DNA from 2 places in the Tsukamurella paurometabola genome. Region 2 is predicted to be linked to the other one. Evidence: predicted binding sites of a transcription regulator. Region 2 holds the regulator's gene; the other holds the start of a gene.

Region 1 (14,894 bases), 2.0 Mb from region 2:
GGACGTCGTCGGTGCGCAGCGCTTCCTGCAACGCGCCTGGCGTGCCGTGATCGACGAGGAGACCGGCGCCGTGCGGGTCACCGACGAGACCCCGTCCGACGAGTCGATGCGGGTGTTGCACAAGACGATCGCCGGCGTCCGCGAGGACTACGCGGAGATGCGGGACAACACCGCCATCGCCAAGCTGATCGAGCTGACCAATCACCTCACCAAGGCCTACCCCGGCGGTGCGCCGCGCGTGCTCGCCGAGCCGCTGGTGCTGATGCTGGCGCCCGTCGCGCCGCACATCGCCGAGGAGCTGTGGAACAGGCTGGGCCACACCGAGTCGCTCGCGCACGGGCCGTTCCCCGTCGCCGAGGGGCAGTGGCTGGTGCAGGACACCGTCGAGATCCCGGTGCAGGTGAAGGGCAAGGTCCGGTCGCGGATCACCGTGGGCGCCGACGCCTCCGACGAGGCCCTCGAAGCCGCCGCGCTGGCGGATCCGAAGATCGCCGAGCTGCTCGACGGTGCGCCGCGGAAGGTCATCGTCGTCTCCGGCAAGCTCGTCAACATCGTTCCGTAGCAGGGCAGTCCGGTCATGAGTTCCCTCGCTGAGCAGCTCATGACCGGGCCTCGGGGGCGGCGGGTGTGCCTGGACGCGGTGAGCTTCACCGACCAGGACGTGATCCGCGCGGAGTTCGATCTGCGGTTCGTGTTCGATCCGGCGCCGACGGTGCGGCTCCACGTGGGCGACGGCGACGCCTCGCCGCTGCATGTCGATGCCGCGGTGGACGTGTTGCGGTCGGCCCTGGCGGCGGTGGAGGCCGTCGACGAACACTTCGTGCACCTTGCGCTGGAGAACGCGGTGAACATGGCGAGGTACTGGCAGGAGCCCGAAGGGACAGAGGTGCTCGCGTCGCGGCCGGAGATCGCGCCGGAGATCGACCGTCTCGCACAGCTCGTCGCCGTCTCGCCGGCCGCGGGGTGGTGGACGGACACGATCGCGCCGGAACAGTTCCAGGTACGCATGGAAGGTTGGCGCGATAGAGGTCAGCCCCCGGCGCGGTCGGTCCTGCTGACGTGGGCCGAGAACACGAGATCCGAAGAACAACGCGCGGTAGTGGAGCGCCCGAGTGATCCGCGTGCGAACTACAGTGCGATCTGGTGGTCCTGTCCGCCATACCAGCTGATACAGACGTGTTCTGAGCAGGTCGGCGTGCCCACGGGCCTGTATCTCGTGGAGGACGGCTTCGGTGAGACTCGCGCGAGCGTTCATCGGGTGATGGGGTCGGGGCGGGTCCTCGAGATCGACTCGGCCGCAGTGTGGGCCGACCTCTGCCGTGAGCACCCGCTGGAGGTGACCGCCTCGAGGCATCACGACTGGTATCGCACCACCGGGCTCGCCGACACCCGGTGGGTGATGCCGGACTGGGAAGCCGTCTCGCGCGAGTACGACGCGGTGCATCTGCAGGTGGGTGCGTACCTCGCGGCCAGCGGTACGGCGATCGAGGTGGAGCCGGGGGTGCACTCGGTGATCGCGGGCTGGGCGCCGGGCGACACCTACTGGCTCACGGATGTCGTCGAAGTGGAACCGCGCGGCCGAATCTTCGTCAAGGATCGGGACGACGACCTGTGGCACGCCGAGGAGGAGTGAAACCGTGATCGGATCCGTGGCCGACCTGGCGACCGAGGAGCGGCGCAGCCTGCTGGAGCTGGTGGAGGGGTTCACCGCGGAGCAGTGGAGTGCACCCAGCCTGTGTGACGGGTGGAGTGTCCGGGAGGTGGTGCTGCACCACATCGGCTACGACCTGCTGACGGGCCGGGAGACGGTGCAGCGCATGGTGACCGGCCGGGCGAGCCCGGGGAGTGACTCGAACGATGCGCGACTGGCAGAGCTGTCGGGGATGACCACGTCGGACGTGGTCGAGGCCCTGCGCGAGCACATTCGCCCCGCCGGGCTCACCGCGGGTTTCGGCTGCCGCATCTCGCTGCTGGACGGCATGATCCACCAGCAGGACATCCGCCGGCCCCTGCGCCTGCTGCGCACCATTCCCGCGGAGCGGATCCGGCCGGCGCTGAACTTCGCGCTGTGGGCGCCGCCGGTGCGCGGTGCCGTCCGGGGCAGGGGAGTGCGGCTCGTCGCCGACGACCTCGACTGGTCCTTCGGCCGCGGCCCCGAGGTCCGCGGCACCGCGGAGGCCCTGCTGCTCGCGATGGGCGGGCGCACCGTCGTGCTCGACGAACTGACCGGCCCCGGCCGGGGGCGCCTGGCACGCAATCTCGGCGGGCTGACTCCATAGCCGGTAGTCGTCGGCTCCCGAGGAGCGACCGAGCACGGATGGTCCGCCGCGTCACGCTGCGGCGCGCAGCCGATCCAGCGCCTCGTGCGCGGGCCACGGCGGATCCTCGCGCCAATGGTTGTCGGCATCGTGTTCGGAGAGTAAGGACTCCAGCAGCGGTGGACCGTGCGGCCCGTCCAGCATCGCGGCGATGTCGTCGTGGATGGTGCCCACGAAGTCCCGGTAGAGGGCGCGCTCGTCCTGGGCGCGCCAGGCGTCGGCGTACTGCTGGTGCCGCTGCCGGTGGTGCTCCTGCGCCAGCCGGTACAGCTCCTGCGCATGGTGCGTGTGGTTCACGCGGTACGCACCGGCGGGGTCCCCGGTGCGGCGCCACCCGGTGCGGCCGGGGTACTCGTCGCCCTCGGGCAGCACGATCGTCTCGAAGCCGCGTCGCACGTCGTCACCGCTGGGGACGACCTTGCCGTGGTGCGCGTCGCAGGCGAGGGTCAGCACGGTGACGTCGGTGGCGCCGCCGTCCCGCCACTCGGTCACGTGATGCACCTGGCAGCGCGTGGCCGGGGCGTCGCAGCGCGGTGCGCTGCAGCCCTTCTCGGAGCCGTACAGCGCGATCCGCTGGTCCGCGGACGCGAGGCGCTTCTCCCGGCCCAGGAACAGCGGGCGCGACGCGAGATCCAGCAGGAGCACGTACTTGGGGTTGGCGCCCATCATGCGCAGCGCATCCTCGACGGGGAGTCGCCCGCCCGTGGCGGTGGTCGCGATGCCGGTCTCGGACTCGAGCTGATCGATGCCGAGCGTGATGATCGGAACACAGGGAAGACCTCGATGCTGCCCGAGCAGGCCAGAGGCGATCGCTGCGCGCAGGGCCGAGACCAAGGCGTCGTGGTTGCGCTGCGCCGCCGTGCGTTTGTCCCGCTTCGCCGCCGCCGCAACGGCATCGGCGTCATCCACATCGACGGGATCGTTCGCGTCCTCCGGGTTGTTCACACCGGGCCGGGCGAGCTTCTCCAGCACCGTGTCGAGCAGCGCGCGGGCCTCCGGCGAGAGCACCCCGCCGAGCGCGGACATGAGGTCGTCGCATTGTTTCCCGACCGTCAGGTCGCGCTTGCGGGCGATGCTCTCGGCGGAGGGTTCGGCACCGTCGGGATCGAGGAGCTCGTACGCGCGCCGGCCGAGCGTCGCGATGTCCTCCGGGGTGCATCCGCCCTCCGCGGCGGCGACCAGCATGTCCTCCAGATCGTGCAGGTCGGGATGGGAGAGCTTGGGGGAGCAGGCGTCGAAGGCCTTCTCGATCGCCAGGGCGTGCCGCTCGGACAGCGTGCCCGCGCGCTGGGCGGCGGTGACGAGCGGTAGGCGCGGGTCGGGGGAGTACCCGCGCTCCTGCCGCGGCGCGCGGGAGCGGGCACCACGGATCCGATCGCGCGCCTCCACCCCGGCGAGGTGGAGCTGATCGATCAGGAGCTCCTTGGCGCCGGTGTAGCCGAGCTGGGCGGGCAGGTCCTGCTCGATGGCCACCTCGGTGAGCCAGTGCTGGCTGCTGGGGACGGTGCGCGCGGCGCGCTCGAGGCGCCGGAGGCCGTCGAGGACCTCTTGCGAGGAGAGCATGACGGGGTTCATCGACGCCAAGCGGTCGGCGGCCTGTTCGAAGGAGGCGAGCGCATCGAGATAGTCAGCCGCGGTGCCGGAATCGATCACGAGCCGCCTCCCTTCGTTACTGCAATCCTACGCTCGTGTACGAGAGATGGCAACGGTCTCGAACATGTTTCCGATGGGGTGACGATGCCTTAGCCTGGAGTCCTCGGATGAGGGGAGCGCCGGATGCGCCTGATCGACGATGCGGAACGTCGCGCCCGCATGGCGCGCCGCCACGCCCTCGCGCCGGAGCACCGCACCGATTCCGTGCTCGACGCCGTGCGAGCCGTCGGCGTGCTGCACGCCACGGAACCGGCGACCCCGTACCTGTCGGTGCACGCACGGATGCACTCCTTCGCCCGCGACGAGTACGAGCGCGAGCTGTGGGAGCAGCGGTCGCTCGTCAAGCAGCTCGCCATGCGCCGCACCATGTTCGTCTTCCCGCGTGCACTGCACGGTGCGGCGTTGAGCGGACCGTCGGAACGTGTTGCCGCCCAGGAGCATGCGAAGATCGCCAAGGACGCCGTCCGCGGCGGCGTCGCCGACGACGGCGAGGCATGGCTCGCGCAGGCGCGATCGGCGGTCCTCGACGCGCTCCGCGGCTGCGAGCTCAGTGCCGTCCGGCTCCGTGAGCGGCTCCCCGAGCTCGACGGCAAGGTGATGATGGCCGAGGGCAAGAAGTACGGCGGTGAGATGCACCTGGCGCCCAGGGTTCTCACCTGGCTCGGCGCGAGGGGTGATCTGGTGCGCGCCCACAACGAGAGTCACTGGCGGGTGAACCGCAACCTGTGGGCCCGCGCCGACGAGTGGCTCGGCGCGCCCGCCGAGCGCACCGGTCCGGGAGAGGCGTACGCGGTACTGGTGCGCGAGTACCTGCGCGCCTTCGGGCCGGTCACGGAGACCGACGTGGTCTGGTGGTTCGGCGCCACCAAAACGGCCATCCGCGCGGCCCTCGCCGAGATCGCCGCCGTCCAAGTGCGACTGGAGCGGGGCGGCACCGGCTGGGTGCTCCCGGACGACGTGGATCCCGTCGCGCCCGTGGAGCCGTGGGCGGCACTCCTGCCCGCGCTCGACCCCACGCCGATGGGGTGGAAGGAGCGCGCGTTCTACCTCGACCCCGCCTTCGCGTCGGCGATCTACGACGCCGCCGGTAACGCCGGGACCACGGCCTGGTGGGACGGTCGCATCATCGGGGCGTACACGCAGGACGAGGACGGCACCGTCGTCCCGGTGCTGCCGAAGGGGACGCCCCGGGCGGCGCGGCAGGCCCTCGACGCCGAGGCCGCACGGCTGCAGAAGTGGCTGGCGGGGGAGCGCGTGAACTCGCTCTACAAGTCGCCGATCACGTTGCCCGCGTACGGGACCTGATCAGCGGACGACCGCGATCGCCAGGCCGTCCCAGCCCTTGATGCCGACGGTCTGCAGCGCGGTGGCGTCCAGCCGCGGGTCGGAGCCGAGGCGCTCCAGGGCGCCGCGGATGCCGTCGGCGTCGGGGCCCTCGTCGTGCAGGCGGCGCACCACGTTGTCCAGGACGATGACGGTGCCCGGGGCACTCAGACGCAGCGCCCAATCCAGGTACGCGCGGTTGTTGGCCTTGTCGGCGTCGATGAAGACGAGGCCGAAGGGGCCGTCGAGGAAGGGCAGGCTGTCGAGTGCGGCCCCGACCTTGATCTCGACGCGCTCGCCGAGGCCGGCGGCGTCCAGGCTGGCGCGGGCGACCGCGGCGTGCTCGGGCGAGAACTCCAGCGTCACGACGGAGCCCTCGGGGCCGGCCGCGCGCGCGAGCCACGCGGTGCTGTAGCCACCCAGGGTGCCGATCTCCAGGATCCGCCGGGCGCCCGAGATCGACGCCAGCAGGTAGAGGAACTTGCCCTGGGTGGCGGAGACGGCGATGTCCGGCAGGCCGCCCTCGGCCTGGGCCGCGCGGATCGGTTCGAACTCGGCCGCATCGACGGCCACCGTCCGCTCGAGGTAGTCGTCGACGCCGGCCCACAACTCGCTGCTCACGCGTTCGACCCTATGCCGATCGTCCCGGCATCGACAACCCCGGATCGTTGCGTTCGCGGGCGTGCGGTTCTACCGTCAGCGATACGGCAGCGCGGTCGCACTGAAGCCACGGGTGGGGGACCGATCCGATCACACACCCGAGGAGTTCTCATGCACCACACCACCGTCAGGGCGCTCGCGCGAGGTGCCGCGGTGACCGCCCTCGCCGCGGGAGTCGTGGCGACCGGGGCCGGCGTCGCCGGGGCCGCCCCCGGTCCGGGGCCGACGCCCGACAACCTCTGCGGGGTTCCCGGGCTCATCTCCACGATCACGCCCGACGGCCCGGGCCGCGTCGGCGTCACGGGCAGGGCGGACTTCGGCCCGCTCTGGGCCGGGATCACCTTCCGGGCGACCGGCACCCTGGACTGGCGGAATCTGCGGACGGGTGCGACGGGGCACGTCGCGGGCGAGGGCGTCAACGCGGCCTTCTTCCGGGCGGCCACGGGGCCCGGGGACGTCGAGTTCCGCGTGCTGGTGCACGTCGCCGACGGTCCCGGTCCGGTCCCGTGGCACGACAACTGGACCCGGGTGTGCACGGGGCGGTACCTGGTCCGCTGATCAGCGCGGCCGCAGCACGATCTCGGTGGGATGCGCGTCCCCCGGGGTCGTGATCGCCTGGACCACGGCCCGCGCCACCGTCTCCGGGCGCAGCAGACCCTCGGTGGCGTACTCGCGCCCCTCGGCGGCGAAGATCCCCTGCTGCATCTCGGTGTCGATCCGCCCGGGGAAGACGCTGGTCACGCGGAGCGCGGGCTCCTCGGCGCGCAGCGCCTCGGCGAACGCGGTGAGCCCGAACTTGCTCGCCGCGTACGCCGACCATCCGGGGTTCGCGCGCTTGCCGGCGCCCGAGTTGAGCAGCACCACGTGGCCGCCCGCGGCGCGCAGCGCGGGCAGCAGCGCCCGGGTCAGCTCGACGACGGCGAGGAGATTGACCTCGAACATCTCCCGCCAGTCCGCCGCCGGCGTGTCCTCGATGGAGCCGATCCGGCCGACGCCGGCGTTGTGCACGAGCACGTCGAGCCGGTCGATCGGCGCGGCCAGCTCCCGGACCGCTGGGTGATCGGTGACATCGGCCGGAAAGGCTGCGGCACCGTCGAACTCGGAGACCAGGGCGTCGAGTGCGGGGGAGGGGCGCCCGCCCAGCAGGAGGCGGTGCGAGCCGGCGAGGCCCCGCGCGATGTGAGCGCCGAGCCCGCGCGAGGCGCCGGTGACGAGGGCGAGGGGACGGGCGTCGACGGTCATGGGCCCACGGTACCGAAGGACGGGCGGCGACGCGCGAAGCCCCGGTCGAATCCTGGGGATCCGCCGGGGCTTTCGCACATCGAAGAGGCTCAGAACTCCGCGTCGCCGACGAGGGCGGCCTCGGCCGGCACCTCGTGGGCGTCGGCGCCCCGGCCGCGCACCTGCGTCAGGATGAGCGCGGCGACGACGCACGCGATCGCGCCGATGTAGAACGGGGCGGCGGGGCTGCCGAACCACGTGGCGAAGTGCGCGACGAGGGTCGCGGCCAGCGCGCCGCCGGCCCAGCGGAGGAAGTTGTAGCCGGCGCTGGCGACGGGGCGCGGCGCGTCGGCGATCGACATCGCGGTGCCGGTGAACAGGGTGTTCAGCACGCCCGACGGGATGCCGGAGAGCACCACGACCGCCACCACCACGGCGACGTTCTCGTGGCCGATCGCGGCGACCACCAGGAGGGCGCCGTACACGATGACGGCGGCGATGCAGCCCGCCCGCTCGCCGACCGCGGCGGCGACCTTCGGTGCCAGCCACACGCCGCTCACCGCGACCAGCAGACCCCAGCCGACGAAGACGGCACCCACGAAGTACGCGCTGCGATGCAATACGAACGGCGACCACGCGAGGATGGTGAAGAAGGCCGCGGTGTAGAAGGCGGAACCCAGGCCGGTGAGGAACAGGCCGCGCTGGCGCAGGGCGCGCAGGGGAGCGAGCGGGGAGACGGTGCCCTCGCGCTGCCGCTTCTCCTTCGCCTCGGCGGCGTCGGAGCGCAGCATGGTGGCGCACAGGATCGCGCCGATGAGCATGAGGATCGCGGTGCCGGCGAACGGGCCGCGCCACGAGACGCCGCCGAGGACGGCACCCAGCAGCGGGCCGACGGCCAGGCCGAGGCCCAGCGCGGCCTCGTAGAGCAGGATGGCGCCCTGCTGGCCGCCGGTGGCGGCCGCGACGATCACGGCGAGCGCGGTCGCGATGAACAGCGCGTTGCCGAGGCCCCACACCGCGCGCCAGGCGACCAGTAGGCCGATCGAGTTCGCGAGGGCGCAGGCGGCGGCCGCGATGACGATGAGCAGCAGACCGGCGATGACGGTGCGCTTGGCACCGAACATCGAGGTGAACCAGCCGATGAAGAGCATCGCGATGACCTGCACGCCCAGGTACGACGAGAACAGCAGCGTGGTCTGGCTGGGCGTCGCGTGCAGTGACTCCGCGATCGAGACCAGGATGGGGTCGACGAGGCCGATCCCCATGAACGCGATCACGGCGGCGAACGCGGTGACCCACACCGCCTTGGGCTGATGGGAGAGGGTCTCGCGCAGGCTGGGGTGGGCGTGAGCGTTCGTGGCTCGGTCGGCGGTGGTCGTCATCGCAGCTCCTTTCAATACTACGAAATCCTAACTATTTCGTCGTGCGAAAGGCAAGCCCGTGTGACTGATTCCTCAGAGCTCGTCCCGGTACCGGTCCATGAGCTTGTGCAGCGCGGGAATCGCGCGGTCGAGATTGACGCGGTCCTCCTCGGTCAGTTCGCCGAGGTGACGAGCCAGCAGCGCGTTCCGCGCCGCCACCAGCTCGGAGGTCAGTTGGCGGCCGTGCTCGGACAGCTGCACGACGACGGCGCGGCCGTCGTCGGGATCGGGGCTGCGCTCGGCGAGCCCGAGCCGTTCCAGCCCGTCGACCGCGCTGGTCGCGGAGGGCAGGCGGATCCGCAGGTAGCGGGCGAGCTCACCCATGCGAACGGGGCCCAGGTGCAACAGGCTCTGCAGCGCGGCCTGCTGCGCGGGCGTGAGATCGGGTCCCGGCGTGTTGCGCCGCACCAGGAAGTGCAGCTGCAGCAGGGGCGAGCGCAGGCGCGCGGCCAGGTCGTCGATCGCGGCGTCGGGTGCCGGGGCCGACGGGGCGTCGGATGCTTCGGACGCGGGGGTCATGGCCTCGATACTAAGGGTAGGAACGACGGTGCCGGGCGCGCCCACGGGCGAGCCCGGCACCGTCGGACCGGAGGAACGGGGGGTTACGACCCGATGTTCCCCGACTTCTTCCACACCGCGACCACCGAGGGGCGGGGCTGGCTGGAGCCGCCGTCGGGCCAGTGCGAGGTGGGCTTGTCGGCGGTGGCGTCGTCGGTCTCGCCCGGGTGCTGCACGGCGACGAGCACGCGGTTGTCGCGCACGACGGGGCCGCAGGTCTCGGCGCCGAAGGGCACCGTGAGGAACTGCTTGGTCAGGCCGCGGTCCTTGCCCTCCAGGACGACGCCGAACAGGCCGTCGTTGCTGTCGAAGGTGCTGTTGGTGCCGTCCGTGGAGATCCACAGATTGCCGTGCGAATCGAAGGTGACGTTGTCGGGGCAGCTGATCCGCGAGACCTTGGTCTTGTCGAAGCCGCCGTAGTAGGTATCGGCGGCGGCCGGATCGCCGCACACCAGCAGCAGGTCCCAGGAGAATTCGGTGCCCGTGTGGTTGTCGGTGATCTCGAGCAGCTGGCCGCTCTTGTTCTTCACGCGCGGGTTGGGCGTGTCGATGCCCGGCTGGCCCTCCTTGACGCCGCGGTCGCTGTTGTTGGTCAGCGCGCAGTAGATCTTGCCGGTCCTCGGGTTCGGCTCGATGTCCTCGGGGCGGTCCATCTTGGTGGCGCCCACCTTGTCACCCGCGACGCGGGTCCACAGGGCGACGTTCTCGGCCGGCATGCCCTCGACGTGCGACTCGGCGCTGCCGTCGGCCTTCGTGGTGAGCAGGGGGATCCAGGTCCCGGTGCCCTTGTAGCCGCCCTCGGGGACCTTCCCGTTCTCGACCTTCTGGCCGTCGAACTTCGCGACGTACAGCGTGCCCTCGTCGAGGATCCGCATGTTCGACTCCATCGCGGCGGCGCCCTTGCCGGGCTGGATCTTCCGCGAGCTGACGAACTTGTAGATGTACTCGAACTTCGAGTCGTCGCCGCAGTAGGTGACCACGTCGCCCGCGGGCGTGACGTAGATGTTGCCGCCCTCGCGCTTCATGCGACCCAGCGCCGAGTGCTTGATCGGCGTCGACTTCGGGTCGTGCGGATTGACCTCGACGAGGTAGCCGAACCGGTTGATCTCGTTGGGCTCCTTGGACAGATCGAACCGGTCCTCGAACTTCATCCAGTGGTGGGCGTCCTCGTCCTTGCCGACGCCGTAGCGCTTCCAGCCCTCCTTGAGGCCGTCCAGCGGCGGCGTCTCGGCGCCCGAGAAGTAATTGGTGTAGTTCTCCTCGCCGGAGATCATGGTGCCCCACGGCGTGATGCCGCCCGAGCAGTTCGCGATGGTCCCCAGGACGCGGGTGCCGGTGGGGTCCGCGGTGGTCTTCGTGAAGAAGGTGCCGGCGGCGGGCCCGCGCAGCTCGAACTCCGTCGACGCGGTGATGCGCCGGTTGTACTCGCCCAGAACGGGAGTCAGCTTGCCCGAGCCCGGCTCGCCCTTGACCTCGACCACGGTGATGCCGTGGGCGGCCATCTCGACCCGCACCTGGTTCTCGGTCGGATCACCCTCCTTGTAGCCCTTGAACATCGCGGTGCCGGTCGTGTACTCCTGGTTGCACACCATGAGGAAGGTGTCCGGCTTCCCGTCCACGGGGATGAGATCCGTGAAGTCGTTGTTGAAGCCGAACTGCTGCGCCTGCGCCTCGGGGGTCTGGTTGTCGAAGTCGAACTGCGGCGCGCCCGGCAGTACCGGATCGCCCCAGCGGATCACGACGGCCTGCTCGTAGCCCTCGGGCACGGTCACGGCGTCCGCCTTGTTCGGGGTGATGGCGGTGAAGTTGAGGCCGGGGGCGTTCACGTTCTCCGCCGGCGGGCCGTTCCCGGCCGCCGCGCTCGACGAGGCCCCGGCGCCGCTGGAACCGTTGTCGCCGCAGGCCGCGAGGACGGTGACCGCGCCCGCGCCCAGCGCCGCCACGCCGGCGCCGCGGAGCACGGTGCGCCGCGTGATGTCGCCGAAGTACTCGTTGTCCGACTGGTTGTCGTGCTCGCGGAAGCACTGGTTACCGCACTTGTACTTGCAGGTCGTGTGCGAGCGGGCCGACTTACCGTCGTGATCGGTGAGCAGGCGCAGGTTGGGCAGGCGCATGAGGTCTCCCTGGGGCTGAGCTGGGCTGATGGTGCTGGCTGAGGCTGAATCCTCGCCAATGTAGGAGTGCAACGTGATCAGCAGGGAAAGCGCGGGTGAACGGTGGATCGATCGACGTCGTATGAGCAACGCATGAATTCCAATGGGTTGGGTGCGCGGCCGGGACCGCGAAGCAGAGTGAGTGCGGCGCCCGACAGACCGGTCAGGAGCTCGTACGAGTCCGCGTGTCGTCCCCACCACTCGGGCGAGATGGGCTGCCTGATCTGTCGCCTGGCTGCGAATGCCGATTCCACGGCGAGCACCCCCGTCATGCCATGGCATACCGAGAGTGAGTTTAGTGATGGAGTCTCCGGTGGCGACTGGTCAGGCGAAAGTGTTCGCAGGAGGCCATCGAACCGGCTCCGGAGCAGCCGGGAGTTCTGCAACGCGATCCGCACGCCAAGGTCTCCTCGACACCAGGCCTGCGCACCGGCGTAGTAGCCGACGTTCTCGTTCCCGTCGTCCAGGGCTCGTCGCAGCTGTGTAGCGAGGGACAGGGCGGCGAGCGCATCCCGGCGAAGCCCCGATGAATCAGCCTCTTGTCCCAGGAGGTTCAACAGTCCAGCGACGCCGTGCACGAGGCCCAACCCTGTGTCTCGACGCCGTCGACAAGTATCAACGAGTGCATGTGCCGGATCATCCTCGGCGAGAATCGAATCGACAAGCGCCGCGACGGCGCGGTCGGCGGGTTCCTGGATGGAAGCGACAGCCCGTGACGAGGTCCGGGTGCGCGCACACGTGACTGCACCGATCAAGCCGGTCGTGTAATCCCACGAACTCCCGGGAAGATCCGCGAACGAGGCCGCATTCCGCCAGGCATCGACCCCCACGTCGATTCCGCGGCCGATCATGTGCGCGAGGGTGGATCTGGCACCGGGAACCAGGTCGGTGTTCGTCGTCGTTGTGGCGAACTCGATCGCGTACAACGCCGCCCCCGCCCCGTCGAGAGCGCCGATCCCAGAGGCTGATCCGAGATCGGCGGTCTCGACGATGGCGGCCGATGCTTTACGGATCACAGCCCGCCAGAGGGCGGTGTTTCGGTCCCATCCGGCGGCGGATGCCCCGATGACGAGCAGGGCGGGATGACCGGAATTCAAACTCCACGGTGTGGAGATCAGTCGATCATCCCACCCCCCGTCCACATACAGACGGCCTACCCGGTCGAGGTGGGAGCGTGCCGAGCGATGGGCGATCTGAAACGCTTGTGACACCGGGGAATTAGGGGCAGGTGCCCCGTGTCATGCATCCGCCGGCGGGGCCGCACTCCGTGAAGAAGGTGGGGATGGTCCGCCCGTGCTGCACCAGGCGGGGTTCGTGGAACGGCATCCGGATCGTCTCGCGGACATCGAGGTCGAAAAAGCGATCGTTCACAGTCAGTTCTGCCATCACGGGTCCTTTCGCTCGATTGCCGCAGCACACCTGCGGCACAACGAAGTTAACTCACGCCAGGCGCGTAGGAGCACGAGCGTGACTTGGTCGGAAGAGGTTGGGATCCGCGTGTGATCGGCACATGATCGCCAGCTGCCACAGTCGGAGGCGGCGAAGGTTGTAGACCCGCGACCTGAGCATTCGCTAGATCCGCAGAAGCTGTCACGAAAGGGAGTTATCCATGTCTGACTTCGATCTCGACGCCCGCGCCGTCCGCACCGCTGGCTCGGTCCAGCCGCAGATCACCAGCAAGTCCCTCTGCACCCCCGGCTGCCCCACCGGCGCGCTGGGCTGCTTCACCCAGAACTGCGACCCGACGAACGGCTGCACCATCACCAAGTAGTGCGGATGCCCGGAAGCGGGGCGGGGATGACTCCCCGCCCCGCTTCTCGGCTGTCCGGGGCGCCCACTACGCAGCGGCCATCGCCCGGCGCTCGTAGAACTCGGTACGACGACGGCGCCCATCGGCGATCAGGAGGACCGTCGCCAGGATGCCGGCAACGGTGATGACTCCGCGCAGCGCCCATCCCGCGGTCCCGTCGATCGCCGACCCCGACCACATCACGACTCCGATGGCGCAGCAGATCACCATCACAACGGCGCTGATCGCGCCTCCCCGCGCCGCGAAGTAGCCCGCCACCAGGAACGCGCCGGCGAGGACGATGTAGCCCGCGAGGATCGCGACGGACACAGTGACCTGATTCGACCGCAGTGTCTCGGCCGTCAGCTCGGGCCCGACATTGCGCCTCGCGTCGGCGAGCTCGCCCGGGGGAATGGTGCGCGTGAGCTTGTCGACCAGCCACAGCGTCGGAGTGATCAGTGATCCCAGGGCGGCGACCCAGGCGGCGACCCACCCCACCACGTTCGGCTTCATGACTTCCTCCTGTCTTCGGCCGGGGGATCCGGCCTTCGTCTCGTAGTCAACGGTGCGAGGGCGGAGTGAGACATCCTCCCTGAGGGGGAATTCCATTGATGCGATGTGCGAATGTGCGGTGGGCTCCCCGCCGAATCCCCCCACAGGGGGATGTCCGGGCGGCGACGATTGGGGAGACTGGCCGTATGCGATCCTCTGCGCCCAGCCTGATCCTGGATTCCGTCAGCAAGACGTTCGGCCACGGCACCGGAGTCCTGGACGTGTCGATGGTCGTGCGCCCGGGCCACGTGTACGGGTTGCTGGGCCCGAACGGTGCGGGCAAGTCGACGACGTTGTCGATGATCACCGGACTACTCACTCCCACTGCGGGAACGATGACTCTGTTCGGCGAGGCATGGACACGCACCGCGCTGCGCAGAGTCGGGGCGTCGATCAACGGGCCCGCCTTCTACCCGCACCTCTCGGGCCGGCAGAACGTCCGTGTCCACGCCGATCTCCTCGGACTGGGATCGCCCCACGTCGATGACGTACTGCACCGGGTGGGCATCGCGGACGCGGCGGATCGTCGCGCGGGCGGCTACTCGACCGGGATGAAGAGCAGGCTCGCCACTGCGATCGCGCTCCTCGGCGATCCCGACCTGCTGATCCTCGACGAGCCGCAGAACGGTCTCGACCCCGCCGGGATCCGCTTCATGCGCGAGCTGATGCGGTCGTACGCGGCGAGCGGACGGGCGGTGCTGTTCAGCAGTCACCTGCTCGGCGAGGTTGCGGAGACGGCGGACGACATCGGGTGCATCGTCTCGGGGCGAACACGGTTCGAGGGGCGTCTCGCGGATTTCGCGCCCGATGGCGACATCGAACGCGCGTACTTCGCGATGTCGAGCGCGCCGGCGGTCGAGCGATGAGCCACTCGATCCCCGCGACACGGCAGCGCCCGCACGAGTCCGTCGGTCCCACCGCCTACTGCTGGCCGGGGTACCTCCGTGCGCAGGCCCGGATCTGGTGGCGTTCCCCCTTGGCCTACGTCGCATTGGGCGCGGCAGTCTTCACCGTCGTCACCTGTGGCCTTCAGCTCGCCGCCGGCAGCCCCGATTGGGACTCCGCCCGGGCGTACCTCAATCTGTGGGTGGTCGCGGGTGGTCCGAGCTTCGCCGCTCTGACCGTCGGCATGATGAGCGGTATCGAGTCGCGGCAGTCCGCGGGCGGGATTCTGCAGCGCGGAGTTCCGGGCCGCATGATCTTCTCCGGCAGATTCGCCGTGGCCTTCACGTGGACGTGCATCAAT
Region 2 (14,894 bases):
GGTTCTCGACCGCGCCCTCCGCGGCGTCGGCCCACTCGCGCCACTGCTGCGCCTGCTCGCGCAGCCGCACCGCGTCCTTGGTCTTGCCCGCCTTCTCGGCCTTCTCCGCCTGCTCCTCGAACTGCGCGACGCGGTCCCGGAACTGCGCGGCGCGGGCCGCGGCCTCGGGGTCGGTGCGGCGCCACTGGGTCTCGTCCGCGGCCTTGACCTTCTTCTCCAGCGCGCGGATACCCGCCTCCAGCGAGCCCATCTGGTCGCGCGGGACCTTACCGATCGCCTCCCACTTGTCCTGCAGCTCGCGCAGCACGGACTTCTGCGCGGACAGGCTCTGGGCCGACTCGATGCGCGGGGTGTACTCGTCGAGCAGCGCCTGCTTGGCCTTGCCGTTCTCCGCGAACTCGGCATCGCGTTCACTCGCGGCGGCGTTGCGGGCGGAGAAGAACTCGTCCTGGATGCCCTTGAACCGCGCCCACAGCGCGTCGTCGGTGTCGCGGGGCGCGCGACCCGCGGCCTTCCACTTGGCGAGCAGGTCCCGGAACTTCGCCGAGGTCTCGCCCCAGGACGTGTCGTTCTTGAGCTTCTCCGCCTCGGCGATCAGCTCCTCCTTGCGCGCCTTCGCTCCGGCGCGCTCACGATCGAGCTCGGCGAAGTGCGCGCCGCGCCGCTTGTTGAAGGCGTCGCGGGCCTTGGAGTAGCGCTTCCACAGCGCGTCGTCGGTCTTGCGATCGACGCCCTTGATCGTCTTCCACTCGTCGAGCAGCGCACGCATCCGGTCGCCGGCGGTCTTCCACTGGGTGGCCTCGGCCGCGATCTGCTCGGCCTCCGCGGCGAGCGCCTCCTTGCGGGCGATGCCCTCGGCGCGGCTGCGCTCGCGCTCCGCCTGCGCGGTCACGATCGCGGTGTCGGCGCCGGTGAGCAGCGCCCCGACACGAGCGGCGAGGCCGTCGAGGTCACCCACGACCGCGGCCGTGGGCAGGCCGTCAGCGATCTGCTGCGCGGCCGTGCGGATCTTCTTCGGGTCACTGGTTCCACTGGCGAGGCGCTCCTCGAGGACCTCCACCTCGGTGGCGAGCTCGTCGTACTTGCGGCCGTAGTGCGCGAGGCCCTCGGCGGACTCGCCGGCCTGCCAGGATCCGACGGCGCGTTCGCCGCCCGAGGTCACGACGTACACGGTGCCGTCCTCGTCGACCCGGCCGTGCTTGGTCGGATCGGAGGCCGGGCGGGTGCGCGGCGCCGGCTGCGCGGCGGCCGGCGCGTGCGGGCGCGGCCCACCGGGGCGGGGGCCGGGGTGCGGCTTGGGGCCGGGCCGGGCGCCGGGGGTCGGCTTGGGAGCGGCGTTCTCGATCGGAGCGGTCTCGGCGATCGGGTCGTTCTCGGCCACGGGGTTCCCCTTCGTCTGCGCCGCGCGTCACGGCTGCCGGTCGTCACGGACCCGCACAGCGCGCGGGCCCGGATCCATTGAAGCACTCCGCGGGCGCCCCGGCGCGATCGATTAGCGTTCTTCTCGTGCACCCGTCCCAGCGCAACCGCCGGCCCGTCGCCGTGATCCCGGGCGCCCCGCTGCTCGTTCCCGAGCTGGTGGGGACGCCGGGCGACCCGGACGCGGACCGGCTGCGCAGTGCCGCGCTCGCCGCGGGCGCCTGGCTCGGCGCTCGCGCGGGCACCTGGCGTGTCATCGCTGCGGAGCCCGTGACCAGGGACGACGAGGCATCCGCCGGAACCCTCGCGGGATTCGGTGCCGACGTGATCGTCACGACGGGGCCCGGCGCACCGTCGAACGACCTGCCGCCCAGCTCCGCCTGGCCCGTCCCGCTGCTGCTCGCCGCGTGGCTCCGGGGCGCTGCCGCCCCGTCGGCCCGGATCGTCGACGGCGACGATGCCGAGGGCCTGCTCTTCGTCCTCGACGGCCCGAACACCCTGACGGCCCGCGCGCCCGGCGGACACCGGCCCGAGGACCTGGAGGTCTTCGACGCGCAGGTGGCGGCCGTCTGCGAGGGCGGCGCTGCCGAAGGGCTCGACGAGGCCTGGCGGGCGGCCGCAGCGGCCTGCGCAGGCGGGCCCGTCGACGTCCTCTACCGCGGCGCCCCGTTCGGCGTCGGCTATCTCGTCGCGACCGGTGGCACACCGGAGGGCGGGGGAGCGTGGTGAGCCCGCGGCCGGTCGCCGTCGTCGGCCCGACCGCCACGGGCAAGTCGGATCTCGCGCTCGACCTCGCCGAACGGCTCGACGGCGAGATCATCAACATCGATGCGATGCAGATGTATCGCGGCATGGACATCGGCACGGCGAAGCTGCCGGTCGACGAGCGGCGCGGCATCCCGCACCACCAGCTCGACGTCCTCGACGTGACCGAGACGGCGACGGTCGCCGCGTATCAGGAGCGGGCGCGTGCCGACGCCGAAGCGCTGCTCGGCGCGGGGCGTACCCCGGTGATCGTCGGTGGCTCGATGATGTACTTCCAGGCCCTGCTCGACGAATGGAGCTTCCCCGCGACCGACCCGGACGTGCGGCGACGGTTCGAGGATCGGCTCGCCGACATCGGGCCGCTCGCTCTGCACCGCGAACTCGCGGCCCTCGACCCCGCCGCAGGCGCGAAGATCCTGACCACCGACGGCCGGCGGATCGTCCGCGCCCTCGAAGTCGTGACCATCACCGGGGAGCCCTTCGCCGCGTCGGCGCCCGAGATCGGCCCGGCCCGGTGGGACACCGCGATCGTCGCGCTCGATCGGGACACGGAGGAACTCGACGCCCGTATCGACCTGCGCACCCGGCGCATGTTCGATACCGGCCTCGTCGACGAGGTCCGCGCGCTCGAGGACCGCGGTCTGCGCGACGGCGTCACCGCATCCCGCGCGATCGGCTACGCCCAGGTCCTCGCCGCCTTCGACGGCGAGTACGACCTCGACCAGGCGCGCGAACTGACCTTCATCGGCACGCGCCGGTACGTCCGCCGGCAGCGGTCCTGGTTCCGGCGCGACCCGCGCGTGGTCTGGCTCGACGGGGCCGCCCCGGACCTGCTCGATGCCGCGCTCGCCGCGCACGCCGCGCCGGCGTGGCGGCCGTGAGGCGCCCGTAGACTGTCCGCATGACCGCAGTCGACTTCCTCAAGGGCCACGGCACGGAGAACGATTTCGTGATCCTCCCGGACCCGGGCGTCGACCTCGATCTCACCTCCGAGCTGGTGGCCGCGCTGTGCGACCGGCGCGCCGGCATCGGCGGCGACGGCGTGCTCCGCGCGGCGCGCGCGGGCGACCTGCTGGACGCGGGCGTCCTCGACGCCCTGCCCGAGGGCGTCGCCCGCGACGACTGGTTCATGGACTACCGCAACTCCGACGGATCGATCGCCGAGATGTGCGGCAACGGCGTCCGCGTCTTCGCCCACTTCCTGGCCGCGAACGCCCTGGTCGCGGGCGACGAGTTCACGGTCGGTTCCCGCGCCGGCGCCAAGCCGGTGCGCGTGCACCACGCCGATCCTGAGAACGCCGAGGTCTCCGTCTCGATGGGGGCGCCCCGGGTCTTCGGCGCCTCGTCGGCCGGGGTCGATGGCCGCGACCTGGCCGGTATCGCCGTCGACGTGGGCAACCCCCACCTCGCCTGCGTCGTTCCGGGGCTCACCGAGCAGGACCTGCACGCGCTCGATGTCGCGAGCGCCCCCACCTTCGATCACGGGCTCTTCCCGCACGGCACCAACGTGGAGGTGCTGACCCCCCTCGTGGACGGCACGACGCCATCGGGTGCCGACGGCGCCGTGCACATGCGCGTGCACGAGCGCGGCTCGGGGGAGACCCGGTCCTGCGGGACCGGCACCGTCGCCGCCGCCGTCGCGGCCCTGCGGGCGGCGGACCGCGAGACCGGCGTCGTCGACGTGCACGTGCCCGGCGGTGTCGTGACCGTCACGGTCGAGGCCGACGGTGCCGTGCTCCGCGGTCCCAGCCGCCTCGTGGCGTCGGGCACTGCGCGCCTGTAGCGGGCCCGCCGGGCTTCGGCCCAGGGAAAACTCGCGTGACCTCGCGTGTCGCGGCGTGCCACACTAGAGGCATATGACAGACATGGATACCTGGGAGCCGGCTCCGACCGTCGGCGAACTCCAGTTGGAGGAGCGCTCGTCGCTCCGTCGCGTCGTCGGCCTCTCGACCGAGCTCGACGACGTCACCGAGGTCGAATACCGGCAGTTGCGTCTTGAGCAGGTCGTGCTCGTGGGCGTGTGGACGTCCGGCTCCGCGGCGCAGGCCGACGCCTCGCTCGCCGAGCTCAAGGCGCTCGCCGAGACCGCGGGCTCGGTCGTTCTCGAGGGCGTCATCCAGCGGCGGGACCGGCCGGACCCGGCCACCTACATCGGCTCCGGCAAGGCGCACGAGCTGCGTGAGGTCGTGCTCGCGACCGGTGCCGACACCGTGATCTGCGACGGCGAGCTCACGCCCGCGCAGCTCAACGCGCTGGAGAAGGTGGTGAAGGTCAAGGTCATCGACCGCACCGCCCTGATCCTCGACATCTTCGCCCAGCACGCGACCTCGCGTGAGGGCAAGGCGCAGGTCAGCCTCGCGCAGATGGAGTACATGCTGCCCCGCCTGCGCGGCTGGGGTGAGGCCCTGTCCCGGCAGGCCGGTGGTCGCGCGGGCAGCAACGGCGGCGTGGGCCTGCGCGGTCCCGGCGAGACGAAGATCGAGACCGACCGGCGCCGGATCCGCGAACGGATGGCGAAACTGCGCCGGGAGATCAAGGGCATGAAGCAGGCCCGCGACACCAAGCGCGGCGCGCGGCGCCGCTCGGGAGTGCCCGCGGTGGCGATCGCCGGCTACACGAACGCGGGCAAGTCGAGCCTGCTCAACGCGCTCACCGACGCCGGCGTGCTGGTGCAGAACGCGCTGTTCGCCACCCTCGACCCGACCACCCGGCACGGCGTGCTCACCGACGGCCGCGACGTCGTCCTCACCGACACCGTCGGTTTCGTGCGGCACCTGCCGACGCAGCTGGTCGAAGCCTTCCGGTCGACGCTGGAGGAGGTCGTGGACGCCGATCTGCTCCTGCACGTCGTCGACGGCAGCGACGTGATGCCGCAGCGGCAGATCGACGCCGTGCGCCAGGTCCTGCGCGAGGTCGCGGGGGAGCGGGAGGCATCGCTGCCGCGGGAGCTGCTCGTGGTCAACAAGATCGACGCGGCCGACCCGGTGGTGCTGGCGCAGCTGCGCGTCGCGCTGCCCGAGGCGGTCTTCGTCTCGGCGCACTCGCGGGAGGGCGTCGACGAGCTGCTCGAGCGGATGACGCAGCTCATCACCGCGGGTGACGTCGAGGTCAGCACCCTCCTGCCGTACGACCGGGGCGATCTCGTCGCCCGGATCCACGCGGAGGGCACCGTGGTGACCGCCGAGCACGAGGCCGACGGTACGCGGATCCTCGCCCGGGTCCCCGGGCCCCTCGCCGGGGCCCTGGCGCAGTACCCGGCACCGTGAGCGACGACCGCGGCCTGCCCCCGTCGGCGACCGCCCGCGCGGGCCTCGCGGTCGCGGTCGGCGTGGTGACGGCGGTGGCCGTCGGGGTGCCCTGGGGCTTCCCCCTGGGAGCGTTGCTCGGCATCGGCGCCGCGGCGGCGGTCTTCGCCGCGGTCGGATGGCTGGTGCTGTGGCCGCTCGACGATTCGGCCACGCGGGCGACGGTGCGCCGCGAGAACTTCCGACCCCGCGTCGCCGAGCTCGTCGTCGGCGTCATCGCGGTGAGTGGCCTCGTCGCCATCGTGATCCTCCTGTTGGCCGGGCGCACCGACGCCCGCGACACCGCGGCCGGGGGCGCGCTGCTGGCGGCCTTCGCGGTCTGGGCCTCGCTGCACCTGACGTACGCCACGCAGTACGCCGCCCTCTACTACGGCGACGAGGGGGACGAGCCGGGCGGGATCGACTGGGGCAGCGACGTCCCGCCCGCGTACCGCGACTTCTTCTACTTCAGCTACAACCTGGGCATGACCTACCAGGTGTCCGACAACTCGGTGTCGACGCGGGAGATCCGGAGCGTCGTGCTGCGGCACTGCCTGCTCTCGTACGTCTTCGGCACGGTGATCCTGGCGACGGCGATCAACCTGGTCGTGGGCATCGTCTCGGGCTAGCCCCGGCCGGCCGCCGCACCGTCGAGGAGCAACTCGACGAGGGCCGCGGCCTTGTCGGGCTGCGGCGGCGTGCCGATGATCATGTCGGACCACAGGAACGACTCCGCCAGGCGCACGATCGCGTACGCGAGGTCGGCACGGGTGACCCCGCGGGCACCGTCGGGCACCGGCACCGCGATATCGGCGAGCCAGCCCTCCACCCAGGCGATGAGCCGCGCCTGCACCACGCTGCCGCCGGACTGCAGCACCCGCATGGCGAACTCCGGCTCGTCCGCCGCGAATCCGGCGAGCGGCGGATAGGCGCGGACCTCGTGCGCGAGCCGGCCGAACGCGCGCAGGAAGGCGGCGCGGTCCCGGACCGTCTCCTCCGCCTCGACCCGCGCGATCGCCTGGGCGATGCCCAGCCAGATCGCTTCGCCCACCACCTGTTCCCGGCCCTCGAACCAGCGGTAGAGCGTGGCCCTGCCGATCCCGCTGGCCTTCGCGAGCTGTCCCAGGTCCACCCGGCGGCCCTCCCGGAACCACTGTGCGGCGCGGCGGATCACCGCGATCTGGTTGTCAGGACGCTCGTCGTGAGACATAATCCTATTTTGTCTCGCCCGGAGCGAGGGTGTCAACGAGGGGAAGTCCCGGATGGATGTGACGTTCACGGCGGAGGAAGAGGCCTTCCGCGACGAGGTGCGGGAGTTCCTGGACGCGCACCTGACCGATGACCTGCGTGCGGCCGGCCGGCTCGCGACGAGCGTGTACTCGGACCACGAGGCGAGCCTGCGGTGGCAGGCGATCCTGCACGAGCGGGGCTGGGCCGCGCCCGCGTGGCCCGTCGAGTGGGGCGGATGCGACTGGACGGTCGCGCAGCACTACATCTTCGCCCGCGAGTCCGTGCTCGCCGGCGCCCCCTTCCTCTCGCCGATGGGGATCCGGATGGTGGCGCACGCCATCATCCGGTTCGGCACCGACGAGCAGAAGAGGTTCTTCCTGCCGGGGATTCTCGACGCGTCGGTCTTCTTCTGTCAGGGGTACTCCGAGCCCGAAGCCGGGTCGGACCTCGCCTCGCTGTCGATGCGTGCCGAGTCCGACGGCGACGACCTCGTGCTCACCGGATCGAAGATCTGGACCACGCACGCGCGCGAGGCGAACTGGATGTTCGCCCTGGTCCGCACGTCCAAGCAGGAGCGCAAGCAGCAGGGGATCACCTTCCTGCTCCTCGACATGACGGTGCCGGGCATCGAGATCCAGCCGCTCGTCATGGCCTCCGGCGAGGAGGTGCAGAACGTCGTCTTCTTCGACAGGGTGCGGGTGCCGAAGGCGAACGTGCTCGGCAGGATCGACGAGGGCTGGACCGTCGCGAAATATCTGCTGGAGTTCGAGCGCGGTGGCGGGGCGTCCGCCCCATGGCTGCAGGTCTCCCTCGATCGCCTCGCCGAGCAGGCCACGACGGTGCCCGGCCGCGGCGGGCGGCCGCTCGCCGAGGACGACGACTTCCGGCTCGGCCTCGCCGAACTCCGCGCGCGGGTCGACGTGCTGGAGATACTCGAGCACCGCTCGCTCGCCGTGCTCGCGGCGGGCGGGAACCCGGGCACCGCGGCGTCGATGCTCAAGATCCTCGGTACCGAGCTGAGTCAGGCGGTCACCGAGTTCATCCGTACGAGCGCCGGACCCCGCGGCCGGGTCTACCAACCGCACGTGACGCGGCCCGGTGGCCCGGTGGTCGAGTACCTGCCACCGGTGGACGGCGCGCACAGCGGCGACCTGTGGCAGGCCGTCGCGCCGCTGCGCTATTTCAACGATCGTGCGGGCTCGATCTACGCGGGCTCCAACGAGATCCAACGGAACATCCTGGCGAAAGCGGCATTGGGGCTGTAGATGGACTTCACACTCACCGACGAACAGACGATGCTGCGCGATGCCGTGCGGTCCTATCTCGCCGGCCGGTACCCGCTGGTCGAGTCGCGGACCGCGGCGCGCTCGGCGGCGCGATGGCAGCCAGGGGTGTGGGAGGCCTTCGCCCCCGAGCTGGGCATCCTCGGCGCGACGCTGCCGGAATCCGTGGGCGGCACGGGCGGCGGCCCCGAGGAGATGATGGTGATCGCCGAGGAGCTCGGCCGCGCGCTCGTCGTCGAGCCGTACATCGGGACCGCGGTCGTGGGGGCGGCGCTGCTGCGCGGCGCCGGCGGCCCCGCCGCGGAGGCGGTGCTGTCGGCGATCGCGGAGGGCGGCGCGCGGATCGCGTTCGCGCTCACCGAGCCCGAGTCCGGACGCGAGCCCTGGGACGTCGGGGCGACGGCCGTGCGTGACGGTGACGAGTACGTACTCGCCGGCGCGAAGATCGTCGTCGCGGACCTGCCGCTGGCGACCCATCTGATCGTCGCCGCCCGGACCGCCGGGGGCCGCCTCGATCGCGACGGACTCTCGCTCTTCGTGCTGGAGTTCGACCCGCAGGCCCCGCCCGCGGGGATGAGCGCGCACTACTTCCGCACGATCGACGACCACCACACGGGCGACCTCGTACTGGCCGACGTGCGTGTGCCCGCGACCGCGCTGCTGGGCGCGGAGGGCGGGGCCTGGGAGGTCATCGAACGCGCCCTCGACGACGGTGCCGCGGCCGTCTGTTGCGAGGCCGTCGGGATCATGCGGTGCGTCGTGGCGGACACGGTGGAGTACGCGAAGCAGCGCCGCCAATTCGGTGTGCCGATCGGCTCCTTCCAGGCGCTGCAGCACCGCATGGTCGACATGTCGCTCGAACTCGAGCAGGCGGTCGCGGCGAGCTACCTCGCGGTCCTCAACCTCGACGCGGAACCTCGGGCGCGGCGCCGTGCGGTGTCCGCCGCCAAGGTCACGATCGCGCGGGCGGCCCGGTTCGTCGGGCAGAACGCGGTCCAGTTGCACGGCGGTATGGGGATGACGGAGGAACTGGCGATCGGTCACTACTTCAAGCGGCTCACCGCCATCGAGACGGAGTTCGGCTCGGCCACCGACCACCTGCGCCGGTACGCGGAGGTCACCTCGGCGTAGGCGTGTTCCGGTCAGACCTCGTGGGTGAGGCAGGCGGCCGCACGACGGACCGCGGCGCGGACCTGGCCGGGTACGCGCGCACCGACGGTCACCGCGAGCGCGATGGGCGGCATGGTGGGCATGGTGTCGACGGCGACGAGTCCGTCGGTCGCGTCGATCGCGGGCAGCAGCGTGACCCCGAGGCCGCTGCGCGCGGCGGAGTACAGGCCCGCGAGATTCGCGGCCTCGGCGGCGACGACGTAGTCGATCCCGGTGCGCGCGAGGGCGTCCGCGGCGGGTGCGCGCAAGACGCAGGGATCGTCGAACAGCAGCACGGGGACCGCCTCGGCGGGGCGTTCCCACTCCCGCGCGGCGTACCAGCGCAGGGCGATGGGGCCGACGGCGTCCGGATGGTCACGGGGCGCGAGGAAGACCGCCACGTCCGCCAGTCCGCGTTCGACCGCGCCCGCGATCTGTGCGCTGCGATCGAACCGGAACTGGGCGGTCCAGCCCCCGGGGAGCGAGCCGAAACCGCGACTGAGCTCCGGGATGAGGCGGTCGGCGCCGTGCTCGGTCGCGGCGACGGACAGCGTGCGGGTCGTGGGGGAGGCGAGCGCGTGCACCGCCGCGTCGTGCGCGTCGAGGATCGCCTCCGCGTGGCCGAGTAGGCGGTTGCCGTGGTCGGTGAACCGGATCCCCCGGCCCGCCTTCTCGACGATCGTGCCCCCGGAGGACTTCTCGAGCCTGCGCAGGTGCGCGCTGACGGTCGACTGCGTGAGGTGGAGCGCCTCGGCGGCTCGGTGGACGCCACCGCACCGAGCGATCGCGACCACGCTGCGCAGCGGCACGATGTCCAGGATCGGCTCGGGCATGAATGAACGATACTGTCGATCGATCGCGATCGTCAATCATTGTTGGACGCGGGGCGCCGGCCCGTTCGACCATCGAGGCATGAGGATTCCGCCCGCGCTCGCGTTGTCCGTCGTCGTGCTCTACGCCTTCGGCTACCCGCTCGGCGCTCTCGGCATCGCCGCCATGAGCCCGTTCCTGCTGCTGTTCCTGCGGTTCGCGATCTCGGGCGCCCTCATGCTCGCCCTCGTGCGGGCGACGGGCCGCCGCCTGCCCCGGGGCGTGGAGCTGGGCCACGCGACCGTGGTCGGGCTCCTGACGCAGGCGACGCAGTTCCTGGGGTGTTACCTGGGACTGCAGGCCGGGGTGCCGGCGGGGGTCGCAGCGCTCATCATCGGCGTGAACCCGGCGGTGACCACGGTGGTGGCGAGGCTCGCGCTCCGCGAGCGACTCACGCCGCGTCGTGCCCTCGCCGCGACGCTCGGACTAGCGGCGGTCGTCGCCGCGTGCTGGTCGACGGTGCCGGCGCTGGCCCACGCCGGGGCGGGGATCGGCTTCACTCTGCTCGGTCTGGTGGGCATCGCCGTGGGCGGGGTGTATCACCAGCGGTTCTGCCGGGGCGTGGACCCGCTGGCGGGGAACGCCGTGGGGATGGCGGTCGCGGCGATCCCGGCGGGCGTCCTGGTGGCGGTCTTCGGCGCGACGGTCGTCCGCCCGATCCAGGGCGTCGTCGTGCTGGTTCTCATGGTGCTGCTCAGTTCGATGACGGCGACCACGTTGTACCTCCGCGTGATCGGCATCGCGGGAGCCGGCGGAGCGGCGATGCTGTTCGCCGTGATCCCGTCGGTCTCCGCCCTGTTCGCCTTCCTCCTGCTCGGCGAGCCGGTGCAGCCGGGCGCCATCGCGGGCCTGGCGCTCGGCGGCGCCGCCTGCGCGATCGCATCCCTCGGCGGACGACGAACGCCGGCCCGCGACCTCTCGGTCGGTGAGCCGGCGCTGCGTGAGGGGAGCGGAGTCAGATCCGGCGCATGACCGTGACCACCTTGCCGAGGATGACCGCGTCATTGCCGTGGATCGGGTCGAAGGCCGGGTTGTGCGGCATCAGCCAGACATCGCGCCCGGTCCGGCGGAAGGTCTTCACGGTGGCCTCGCCGTCGAGCATCGCCGCCACGATGTCGCCGTTCTCGGCCACGGACTGCTGCCGCACCACGACCCAGTCGCCGTCGCAGATCGCAGCATCGGTCATCGACTCGCCCACCACCTTGAGCAGGAACAGCGAGCCCTCACCCACCAGCTCGCGGGGGAGCGGGAAGATCTCCTCGACCGCCTCCTCCGCCAGGATCGGGCCACCGGCGGCGATGCGCCCGAGCACGGGGACGAACGCGGGCTCCGGCATCCGCTCCTCGTCCTCCATCACCTTCTGAATCACCTGCGCCGTGCGCTCCTCGGCGCCCTGGACGTTGACGGCGCGAGGGCGGTTCGGGTCGCGGTGCAGGAACCCGAGTCGCTCCAGGGTGCGGAGCTGGTGTGCGACGGACGAGGTGGACGTGAGGCCCACCTCGTCGCCGATCTCCCGGATGCTCGGCGGGTACCCGCGATCACGCACGGACCGGCGGATCACCTCGAGTACCTGCTTCTGGCGACGGGTGAGGTGATCCTCGGAGACGTTGCCCTGTGCGTCGCGGAAGCGCTTGTCCCGGTGCTGGACCTGTCGTTCATCTGTCATGTGTCGCTCCTCACGCCCGTTCGGTTCTGGTTCCACTGTAGTCCAGGCCGAACGGCCTGACAAACATCTGTTCGAGAATTTCCGGCGCGTGTCTTCCGCTCGGCCGAGGGGTGTGGTAGAAATCGAACAGAAGTTCTCTCGAACACTTGCACGCATTCCGGTGTGACTGGTGGGGCTGGATTGAAAAACTTGTCAGTCCCCTCCGATAGACCTGTGGGTGAGCGAGAAGGAACCGCTACCGACCGAGGAGAGACCATGACCGCGATCATCGATCGAGACGTCATCACCGCAGCGCAGGAGACCGCCGGCACGGCTCAGGCGCTCGTGCGGCACGGCTCCGCCGCCGCCGATCGGCGGGGTGCCACGCGTGCCCGCGGCGTCTCGCCGCGGCTCGCGCGGAGTCGTTCGCACGAGCCGGTGGCGGTATCGATCATCCCGTCGAACGGTGCGGTGGACCGGTCTGTTCGAACGGAGTCCACAGGGGTGCGCGTGACCGGAGCGCGCGGGTCGGCCCGGCGCGCTGTCGAACGTCCGGGCGTGCGTTCCGCAGTGCGGCGCGCGCCCCGCGGTCACTCGCGCGCCGACGGCTGCGCACGCCGCACCCCCGGCCCGTCGCTCGCGGCCTGTGTCCTGTTCGCGGTGGGTGTCTTCGCCGGTCTCGTGGTGCTCTTCGGCGGCTCGTCGTCCGCCGAGCCCGCTCCGACCGCGGCGCAGCCCGCTCTGACCTCGATCGTGACGGTGCGCAGCGGGCAGAGCCTGGAGCAGATCGCCCGGGAGATCGCGCCCGGCCGTGCCGAGACCGCCGTCATGGCGGAGATCGCGGAGATCAACGGGCTGCGCGACGGTCGGGTGCACGCCGGCCAGACCCTCATCACGCCGCGGTACTGACCGCCGTCCACGAGCGAAGGAGACGCACATGACCACCCGTATGGCGATAGTGGATTCCCGGCAGGGCGGGCGTTCGGCCCACCTCGACAACGTGGTGCCGTTCCCGCGCCGAGTATTCTCGAAGGGGAGATCGCGGGGCGCGTCGGTGGCAGGGGCCACCGTGCTGCAGCTGCCCCGCCGGACGTCCGAGCGCAGCCGCGCGGGAGGTGGGCCGATGTACTGCCCGTTCTGCAAGAACGAGGACACCCGGGTGGTCGATTCGCGCGTCTTCGACGACGGGCAGGGCATCCGCCGGCGCCGCTCCTGCAACGAATGCGGACGTCGCTTCACGACCGTCGAGAGTGCGGTGATGGCCGTGGTCAAGCGCAACGGCGTCACCGAGCCGTTCAGCCGGGAGAAGGTCGTCAAGGGCGTGCGGCGCGCATGCCAGGGGCGCGACGTGGCCGAGGACGACCTGCACAAGCTCGCCCAACAGGTCGAGGAGGCCATCCGCGCCACGGGCGTGGCCGAAGTCCCCGCCAATGAGGTCGGGCTCGCCATCCTCGGGCCGCTCCGCGATCTCGACGAGGTGGCGTACCTGCGGTTCGCCTCGGTGTACCAGGGGTTCTCGTCGATCGAGGACTTCGAAGCCGCCATCCGTGATCTGCGTGCCCGCGCGGCTGCCGCGGACCCGACCGACGCCGCCTAGGCCCCGGCGACTCAGGCCAGAGCGGCGATCGCTGCCAGCACCTTCTTCTCCGACACCGAACCGGCGGTCCCGAGGGACTGTGCGAACAGGCTCACGCGGAGCTCTTCGATCTGCCAGTGCACCTGGTCGAGCGCGCTGTCCCGGCGGTGTTCGGGCAGCGAGTCCAACGTGGCCGTGAGCGCGGCGTAGACCCGATCGAGAGTCGCCATCCCGCGGTCGTCGCGGTCCATCGAGCCGGGCAGCGCCGCCCAGCGGGCGGCGGCTCCCGCCGTGTATCGCGGTAGGTGCTGCAGGTGAACGTCCGGTGTGGCCGCGACGAACCCGGGGAACAGCAGGCCGTCGAGTTGTTCCGCGATGTCCTCGGCGGCATCCCGCAGCGCGGGTGGCGCTGCGGCGATGGCTCCCCGGACCTCGGTGGCCGTGGCGATCGCCGTGGCGACGTCCGCGAAGTTCTTCTGGACCGCCTCGCCCAGGCCCGCGCGCACCGTCGCCGTCAGCGCAGTGAATTCGGCGGGCGTCCACGCGAGCCCTGCGCGTGACCGGAGGTCGGTGATGGCGCGGCGCCGGCAGTCGGCGACGAGGTCCATCGGTGTCGCGTACGGACTCTGCGAGAGGGCCAACCGCTCCCGCTGCCCGACCGACTGCAGCACGGATTTGTGCGCACCGGGAAGGACGTTGGCGAGGAGGACGTCGAGCCCGGCGCCCATCAGGGCGGTCTGCTCGGTCTCCGCGGCGACCACCTTGACGCCCGCGGCGTCTCCGGCGGGGTAGAGGGTCCCGAATCCGATGACCCGGCTACCGCGGACCTCGGTGTCGATCGTCCGCGGCACGTCCCCCAGAGTCTCCGCGGTCCACTGCTTCGCCGGTGCACGTTCGTACGCGCCGGCACGGCTCGACAGATCCTGCTGCACCGCGGCGCCGAGCTTCCGCTTCAACGCGTCGAGGTCCTTGCCGGACCCCAGCGTGCGTCCGTCGTCGCCGATCACCGTGAACGTCACCCGCAGGTGATCGGGGATCGCGGCGGGAGAGAAGTCGCCGGCACGGATCACCGTGCCGGACAACTGCGTCAGCTCGCGGGCGAGGCCCTCGGTGAGCGGCTCCGCCCGGGGTGTGAGGCGCGCGAGCGCCGCCGCGGCGAAGTCGGGTGCGGGGACCACCTCGCGGCGCAGCTGCTTGGGCAGCGACTTGATCAGCGCCACGGCCAGCTCTTCGCGCATCGCGGGCACGAGCCACTCGAAGCCGTCCGCGCGGACCGTCGCCAGATCCTTCACGGGGATCCGGGCCGTCACCCCGTCGTCGGCGGCGCCCGGCTCGAAACGGTACTTCAGCGGCACCTCGATGCGGCCCTGCAGCCAGGACGTGGGGTACGCGTCCGCGGTGACGTCGGCGGCACCGTCGGCGAGCAGGTCGTCGACCGTGAAATCCAAGAGGGTCGGGTCGGTGCGCGAGGTCTTCTTCCACCACGAGTCGAAGTGCCGCGCCGAGACGATGCCCTCGGGCACCCGCCGGTCGTAGAAGTCGAACAGTCCGTCCTCGTCGACCACGATGTCGCGGCGGCGCGCCTTGTCCTCGAGGTACTCGGCATCGTCGAGCAGCGCACGGTTCCGGGCGAAGAAGGGGTGCCGGGTCCGCCACTCGCCCTGGACGAGCGC

What was found. The regulator LexA, encoded in region 2, represses DNA repair genes until DNA is damaged. The targets are predictions, from matches to a motif close to CGAACANNTGTTCG.
Region 1: ELY19_RS07605 (HNH endonuclease signature motif containing protein) is a predicted target of LexA. The motif match lies at 4,031-4,044, and genes of this name have one in related genera.

Annotation. Positions count from the first base shown of each region.
Region 1 covers NZ_LR131273.1:1,533,280-1,548,173, forward strand. Annotated here, with positions in the region: gene leuS (leucine--tRNA ligase) at 1-562, shown strand, start outside; gene ELY19_RS07595 (hypothetical protein) at 725-1,633, shown strand; gene ELY19_RS07600 (maleylpyruvate isomerase family mycothiol-dependent enzyme) at 1,641-2,279, shown strand; gene ELY19_RS07605 (HNH endonuclease signature motif containing protein) at 2,331-3,971, opposite strand; gene ELY19_RS07610 (winged helix DNA-binding domain-containing protein) at 4,095-5,276, shown strand; gene ELY19_RS07615 (O-methyltransferase) at 5,277-5,915, opposite strand; gene ELY19_RS07620 (hypothetical protein) at 6,066-6,512, shown strand; gene ELY19_RS07625 (SDR family oxidoreductase) at 6,513-7,196, opposite strand; gene ELY19_RS07630 (MFS transporter) at 7,286-8,557, opposite strand; gene ELY19_RS07635 (MarR family winged helix-turn-helix transcriptional regulator) at 8,630-9,115, opposite strand; gene ELY19_RS07640 (PhoX family protein) at 9,199-11,268, opposite strand; gene ELY19_RS07645 (lanthionine synthetase LanC family protein) at 11,346-12,518, opposite strand; gene ELY19_RS07650 (gallidermin family lantibiotic) at 12,917-13,078, shown strand; gene ELY19_RS07655 (hypothetical protein) at 13,145-13,609, opposite strand; gene ELY19_RS07660 (ATP-binding cassette domain-containing protein) at 13,795-14,514, shown strand; gene ELY19_RS07665 (ABC-2 family transporter permease) at 14,511-14,894, shown strand, end outside.
Region 2 covers NZ_LR131273.1:4,268,591-4,283,484, reverse strand. Annotated here, with positions in the region: gene ELY19_RS21320 (DUF349 domain-containing protein) at 1-1,381, opposite strand, end outside; gene ELY19_RS21315 (hypothetical protein) at 1,507-2,148, shown strand; gene miaA (tRNA (adenosine(37)-N6)-dimethylallyltransferase MiaA) at 2,145-3,065, shown strand; gene dapF (diaminopimelate epimerase) at 3,086-3,967, shown strand; gene hflX (GTPase HflX) at 4,041-5,450, shown strand; gene ELY19_RS21295 (DUF1345 domain-containing protein) at 5,447-6,097, shown strand; gene ELY19_RS21290 (TetR/AcrR family transcriptional regulator) at 6,094-6,678, opposite strand; gene ELY19_RS21285 (acyl-CoA dehydrogenase family protein) at 6,731-7,963, shown strand; gene ELY19_RS21280 (acyl-CoA dehydrogenase family protein) at 7,964-9,112, shown strand; gene ELY19_RS21275 (LysR family transcriptional regulator) at 9,124-9,963, opposite strand; gene ELY19_RS21270 (DMT family transporter) at 10,043-10,972, shown strand; gene lexA (transcriptional repressor LexA) at 10,956-11,666, opposite strand; gene ELY19_RS21260 (LysM peptidoglycan-binding domain-containing protein) at 11,922-12,554, shown strand; gene nrdR (transcriptional regulator NrdR) at 12,769-13,242, shown strand; gene hrpA (ATP-dependent RNA helicase HrpA) at 13,254-14,894, opposite strand, start outside.